DNA from 3 places in the Sphingopyxis sp. SE2 genome. Region 2 is predicted to be linked to each of the others. Evidence: riboswitches for the same ligand, from Rfam matches in the RefSeq annotation. Region 2 holds a riboswitch; each other region holds the start of a gene.

Region 1 (2,263 bases), 3.4 Mb from region 2:
TCGACCCCCGCTTCCCAGCCGTGCGCTTCCTCGGGATCGAGCCCGACATTCCCATATTCGCTGAACAGCTGGTAGAGGCCGGGCGCCTTGAACCCCTCGCCATAGCGCGCGCGCAGCACCGTTCCGGTCGGCAGGCGCCACACGCCGCCCGCCGCGAACAAGGTCCGCCCGCCATAGCGATTATGATCGTCGTGGCGGACGCCGCCATTGAGCGTCAGCCCGTCCACCGGCTCGATGCCGAGCTGGCCATAGATGCTGGTGATTTCCGCCTTGCCGCGAACGAAATCGGGAAGCGGGACGCCAAGCGACGCCGACGGCGAACGGCTGCGGAAGTCCGAACGTTCATTCTCGACCCCGAAAATCGCGGTGATGCGGTCGGTCAAGTCGAAGCCGCCCTGATATTCCCAGCGCTTGTTCTTGCCGTCGGCCTCGAAGCTGCGCGGACGTGCGCGGTCGGGGTTGAAATTGTCGCGGTTGGTGTCGGTATAGGCAAAAGCGACACGATTGCGGAATCGCCCGTCGGCGAGGGCAAAATTGAGCCCCGCATAGCCGACGAACTCCTTGTTCTGCCCATAATCACTGCTGTCGGTGTTGAAGCCGTCGAACTCGACCCGGCCGCTCGAATAATATCCGCGCACCTCGGCGCTGACATTGTCGGCGAGCGCCAGTTCGGCGCGGCCCGAAACATTGCTGTTGCGATAGCCGTCGCGCTCGACCCCGCCGAACGCCTTGGCGTGCGACGAAATGCCGTCGGTCGCGAATCGCTGGCCGCCGAGGCGCCAGCTCAAGGGGCCGGTGCGCCCGCCGATCGCGGCGCGTGCGCTCACCGTCTCGCGCGACCCCGCCTCGAGGTCGAAGCTGCCTTCGAGTTCCTTTTCCGGCGATGCGGTGACGATATTGATCACCCCGCCGATCGCCTGGCTACCCCACAGGATCGACTGCGGCCCGCGCAGCACCTCGATCCGGTCGATGTCGCCCACGAGCAGATTGGCGAAGTTGAAACCGCCGCCGGTCGACGAGGGATCGTTGAGCTTGACCCCGTCGATCACCGTCACCGTATGTTCGGATTCGGCGCCGCGGATACGCAGCGAGGTCGAGGTGCCGTAACCGCCGTTGCGCGAGATGCTGATCCCCGGGGTGCGTAGCAGCAGTTCGGTGACGCCGATATCCTGCGCGCGGTCGATCGCGTCCTTGTCGAGCACCGCGACCGACGACGGAATCTCGTCGAGCGTTAGCGGCGCGCGCGTCGCGGTGACGGTGATGCTGTCGGCATCGGCGGCGACCGCATGCGCCGTCTCCTCGGCGGAGGCGGTGGAGGAAGCCGCGACGGCGGCGAGACAGATCGAACTTCGGTAAATCACTTTGAACATTGGACAAACCCATCGACAATGCCGCCCATGCGCGCGGCCGATCGGTCGTCCTTCGGGGACGCACGACATCGCCCGCGCACCTGCGCAGCCAGCTTTGTCGTCATGCGGGTTCACCCCCGTCCGCCCGGCACACCCTGTCCGCGCGAAAGACGACGGCGACGGGCAGGTCTCCTGGCTTGCGGGTCGGCGCCGGTCGGCCGCCTTCTCGGGACCGGGGTCCCAATGGCGTATGGCCGATGGCTCGCCGCGTACAGTTGCAGGGGCAGCCGGGGTTTTCCCGTTCCCTCTTCGTCTCCGTCGCCGGAGAACCTGTCGCTTGCCGCGGCCGTTAGCCTTATTCGGAGGCGGCGGTCAATCGCCTCTCGGATCATATTTGCTTATGATTTTTCCGTCATCCCGGCGAAGGCCGGGATCTCAAGGCCTCGTTCCAAGGCACCGGCGAGATCGTGTTTCAGAGTCACGTGCCTCTGAACACCCTTCGCCGCGAGTCATTTGCAGGCCGCCATGGGCTGAATGTCGATCGATCCTAAAACAGCCCCGGCAATTCGCGCTGCGCCGCGCTCGGGCGGTCGGGCACCAGCATTGTCGGCGGGGCCGCTACCGCGAAACGGCGGTCGCTCGACGCCGTGCGGGCGTTCGCGTCGGCGATCCGCGTCGTGCAGGCGTTGCCGGCAAGGAAGTCGATCGCGGCGCGGATCGACGCCTCGCGCGGGTCGCCGAGCGGGAAGCCCAGATCGTCGTTCGCGGCGCAGCTGTTCGCGATCTTCGGCGCCAGCCCGTCGTAATAGTCGCTCTGCCCGCTTGCATTGCCGGTGGCGAAGGCGACGACGCGCATCCGGTCGTCGCACTCGGCCTTGTCGAGCGCGATCTGGCCGACCGGCTTACCAAAGGTG
Region 2 (2,263 bases):
GGTCGAGTCGATGAGCAGCGCGCCCTTCCTCGGCGATCGCGCCGGATATTACACCAACGACGAATTGCCGCCGCGCGCGCGCTTCGTGCCGCCGGTGCTGGCGGCCGACCGGCTGGCGAACAGCGAAGGCATCGCGCGCGCCGAACTCGACGCGGTTGCGCTCGCCTCGCAACTGAAAGCTGCTGCTGCGGAAACCGATCCCGCCCTGCAAGCCTCGCGCGTCGCGACCGGCGCGCTCGACGGCGAGGAGTGTATCCGGCCGCAAACGAGCGCGGAATCGCTCGCCGCCGCACCGGCGGCCTTTGGCGAGTTGCAGGCGCAATATGCGGGCGCACTCGAAGGCGCGACCTTTGAACCGCTGCACAGTATCGCGCATGCACCGCCGATCTGCGATGGCGCGGGGCTGGCGCTGGTCGGCGGCGACGGGCTCGGCATCGCGCCGCGCGCGCGCGCGGTCGCCTTTGCCGAAAGCGGCGGCGACCCTGCTGCTTCGCTGACCGCGGGGTTCGCGGCGATGGACAAGGTGCTGACGCGCGCCGGGCTGACGCTCGGCGAGATGGACCGGATCGAGTTCATGGAAGCGTTCGCGGTCACGATCGCCAAATTCATGCGCGACCGCGATGCCGATCCGGCGCGCGTCAATGTCAGCGGCGGCCATCTCTCCAAGGGCCATCCGATGGGCGCGAGCGGCGCGATCCTGACCTCGACCTTGCTCGACGCGCTCGATGCGTGCGGCGGGCGTTATGGACTGGTCGTGCTGACCGGCGCGATGGGGGTCGGCGCGGCGATGGTGGTCGAGCGGGTGGCTTAGAACCAACTCCTCCTGTGGCGGAGCCATGGGGAGGTGGCAGCCCGGAGGGCTGACGGAGGGGCATTGGCGCTACGGTTTCGGCCCCTCCACCACCGCTTCGCGGCGGTCCCCCTCCCCATCGCTTCGCGACAGGGAGGATTGCGTCTCGCAAAAGCCGATTGCGCAAAAGCGTGGCTGCGCTATGGGCGGCGCGTGCGGGGCTTGCCCCGCGCATGATCGCGCCGGTGCCCGAAAGGGCTTAAAATGGGAACGCGGTAAAGGGGTTCGTCCTGAACCCCCGAAGCCGAGGCTGTCCCTGCAACTGTAAGCGGCGAGCGCGATGCACCGGTTCGAGGCTTTCGGACCAGCCACTGGGATCATCCTGGGAAGGCGTGCATCAAGCCCAGACCCGCGAGCCAGGAGACCTGCCGGCGTGGGTCGCTCAATGCCATGGCCCAGGGAAAGGCCGCGGCACGGAGGATTCCGTCGAGCGACGACCAGGCGGCTGGAGCCGCCTCGGTGCGGTGCCGCAGGCGTTACGCCACTTGCGACGCCGGCATCGGTCGATCGCGTCCCACGCAGTCGGCAGGCTCCGCCTTCGTTGCCGGCGTGCAGGGACTTCCGATGTTGAAATTTGCGACCATTTCTCTTTTGACACTGGCAACGGCAACACCGGCGCTTGCCGAAACCGTCGATAGCGAGCGCGGAGACGATATCGTCGTCACCGCGTCGGGCATCGAGCAGCCGCGCGACGAAGTCGGTCAGGCGATCACGATCATCGACGCCGACACGATCGCGCGGCGCCAGTCGGTCGATGTCGTCGACCTGCTCGCGACCACGCCCGGCGTGCGCTTCAACCGGTCGGGCAGCACCGGATCGGTCGCGAGCATATCGCTGCGCGGCGCCGAAACAACGCAGACGCTCGTGCTGATCGACGGGGTGAAGGTCAACGACCCGAGCGGCATCGGCGACGGATATGATTTCGGCCATCTGCTGACCGGCAATATCGACCGGATCGAGGTGCTGCGCGGGTCGAACTCGGTCGTCCACGGCAGCCAGGCGATCGGCGGCGTCGTCAGCCTGATGACCGCAACCCCGGCCGAAGGCTTCGCCGCCGATGCCTCGGCCGAATATGGCTATAGCGATACTTTGAATGCCAAGGCCGATGTGTCGGGCACCGCCGGGGCGATTTCGGGCGGGATCGGCGGGGCCTATTTCCGCACCGACGGCATTTCGTCGGCGGCGGTCGGCACCGAGAAGGACGGATACAAGAATTTCGCAGGCAACGCGCGGCTGAAGGTCGCGTTCAGCGACGCGCTGAGCCTCGACCTGCGCGGCTATTATATCAACGCCGACCTCGATTACGACAGCTTCTTCGGCGCGCCCGCCGACAGCGCCGACGTCGCCAAGCTCGACCAATATGTCGGCTATGCGGGGCTGAACCTTGGCCTGTTCGACGGCAATTTCACCAGC
Region 3 (2,263 bases), on a different contig from region 2:
TGTCGACCGACAAAGGGTGGATCAGCGCGGCAAGATTGGCGAGCCGCAACGAAGGAAATGCCGGATCCGCCGCTTGCGCCTGGCGCCAGCCTTCCGCGAACGCACCAAGATCGCTGTCCGAGAAGGACAGGACGACAAGATCCGCAGGCTCCTGCCCCAGATCCTGTGGGATGGCCGTTTCCTCCATCCCATGCGTTTCGCGAAAGATGACGTGCACGGCCTAGCTTAGCCTGCCAGCACCGCGCGAATGGCAGGCTCGTCGATATCGTCATGCTCGGCGATGGCGACCAGGGTGGTCTGGCGCCGCTCATCGGGGCGCCATGGGCGGTCGTACTGGTGACGAACCCTCGACCCGACGGCCTGCACCAAGAGGCGCAAGGGCTTGCCAGTCACGGCAGCGTAGCCTTTTACCCGCAGGATGCGATGGTCGCGGGCGAGCGTTTCGATACGCGCCACCAAATCGGCGGGATCGGCAATCTCGCCGAGCGCGATGACGGTGCTGTCGAAATCGTCGTGCTCGTGATCATCCTCATTGTCGTGATGCGAGGGCCGGGCAGCGATATCGTCTTCGGCGGCAGCTCCAAGTCCAAGGATCACGCGAGGGTCGACAATCCCTTCGGCTATCTCGATCACAGGCACGGGGCGGGGTGCTTCGGCCGCAATGGCTGCCCTTGCGGCAGCGACTCCGTCAGGTCCGGCCAGATCAACCTTGGTCAGCAAAACGAGATCGGCGCAGGCAAGCTGGTCCTCGAAGACTTCGGACAGCGGGGTTTCGTGGTCGATCCCCGGGTCTGCGGCGCGCTGGGCCTCCAGCGCTGCAAGATCGGGGGCAAACCGTCCGGCAGCAACCGCTTCGGCATCGGCCAGCGCAAGGACGCCATCCACCGTGATGCGACTGCGGATTGCCGGCCAGTCGAAGGCCTTGAGCAAGGGCTTGGGCAGGGCCAGCCCTGATGTCTCGATCAGGATATGGTCAGGGCGCGGATCAAGCGCGAGCAGGCGCTCTACGGTGGGAATGAAATCGTCCGCCACGGTGCAGCAGATGCAGCCGTTGGCCAGTTCGACGATGTTTTCCGCCGGGCAATCGGGAATGGCGCAGGATTGTAGGATGTCCCCATCCACCCCCAGAGTACCGAATTCATTGACGACCACAGCCAATCGGCGTCCGCCAGCGTTGCGGATCAGGTGGCTGATCAGCGTGGTCTTACCGGCACCCAGAAAGCCGGTGATGATCGTGACGGGTACCTTTGACAGGTCCGACATGGCAGTTCCTCCGCGCGCCAGAGCGACACCGGGCAGGGCTTGCCGGACAGGTCCGGTCGGCGCGCGACAACGGGCTGGCGCGACAGACGCCCGAAACCACGCGGCCGTGCAGCCCCAGCCGCACAGCTTCGTCGCTCAGACGGAAGAGTACCGTGCCTTGGCCATCCCCTGGACCCGGGCAAGAGCGACCAGAGCGCCGGCAGGTCTCCTGGCTCGCGGGTCACAGCTTGATGCACGCCTTCCCAGATGCGCGTTCATGCGCGGTCCAGTGGCTTTTCCTGCACGCGCAGGAAAAATGTGCATCGCGCTATCCGCTTACAGTTGCAGGGACAGCCGCGGATTTGGGAGCTACGCTCCCGCACCGCATTCCCGATTAAGCCCCGTTGGGGGCACCGGCGCGATCATCGATGGCACGGGCAAACCCGCATCATCATTGAATATCTCTAGACCCAAACTTCGATCATGCCAATCAAAGTTCGCGCTGAAATTGCAGGCGCAACCTCACTGTTCCGTTTCATCGGTTTCAACGGGAGCGCGGTCGAACCAGACGCGCCAGGGACCCACGTGCTCGTGACCGGCAGCGGCAAGACGGCGCAGGACGATGCGGGCTTTCGTTCGGCCCCGCCGTGTGTCGGGCCAATCAAAGAATTCAGGGTTTGCGCCTTCAGCCACAGCGGTGCGGATATGTGCGTCCACGGCACGATCCTGATCAAGGCCAAAGCGTTCAAGCATAGGTGAAAAGGCGGTGTCCGTATCGGGCACGAAATCGTGCCGTTCACCCAGTGCGTTCCGCCAAGGTGAGCGAGGGTGAATGTTCAGGATCGACTGATAGCCATCCGGAATGGGGACGTTGGCGCCATGTGGCCGACCCTTCCCGATAAGCTTGGCAAGCAGATGGGTGTGCGGGCCTTCCGGCGATTTCCCATCCGGAGGCGGAATCGGTTGGAAGACTTCGATCCGTCCGGCAGGCGAGAGCATGACCCGGTGGGGCTGCGCACGC

What was found. A riboswitch is a leader RNA that binds a small molecule or an ion and turns the genes downstream of it on or off. The one in region 2 is predicted to bind cobalamin.
Region 1: linked by a shared signal. The riboswitch ahead of OVY29_RS18400 (TonB-dependent receptor plug domain-containing protein) and the one ahead of OVY29_RS01995 (TonB-dependent receptor domain-containing protein) in region 2 are both predicted to bind cobalamin.
Region 3: linked by a shared signal. The riboswitch ahead of cobW (cobalamin biosynthesis protein CobW) and the one ahead of OVY29_RS01995 (TonB-dependent receptor domain-containing protein) in region 2 are both predicted to bind cobalamin.

What each region holds. Positions count from the first base shown of each region.
Region 1 covers NZ_JAPMXW010000001.1:3,876,086-3,878,348, forward strand. Annotated here, with positions in the region: gene OVY29_RS18400 (TonB-dependent receptor plug domain-containing protein) at 1-1,370, opposite strand, end outside; cobalamin riboswitch at 1,514-1,698, opposite strand; gene OVY29_RS18405 (S41 family peptidase) at 1,897-2,263, opposite strand, start outside.
Region 2 covers NZ_JAPMXW010000001.1:455,706-457,968, reverse strand. Annotated here, with positions in the region: gene OVY29_RS02000 (acetyl-CoA C-acyltransferase) at 1-811, shown strand, start outside; cobalamin riboswitch at 1,017-1,238, shown strand; gene OVY29_RS01995 (TonB-dependent receptor domain-containing protein) at 1,415-2,263, shown strand, end outside.
Region 3 covers NZ_JAPMXW010000009.1:383,906-386,168, reverse strand. Annotated here, with positions in the region: gene cobN (cobaltochelatase subunit CobN) at 1-217, opposite strand, end outside; gene cobW (cobalamin biosynthesis protein CobW) at 226-1,263, opposite strand; cobalamin riboswitch at 1,444-1,675, opposite strand; gene OVY29_RS24405 (DUF6925 family protein) at 1,765-2,263, opposite strand, start outside.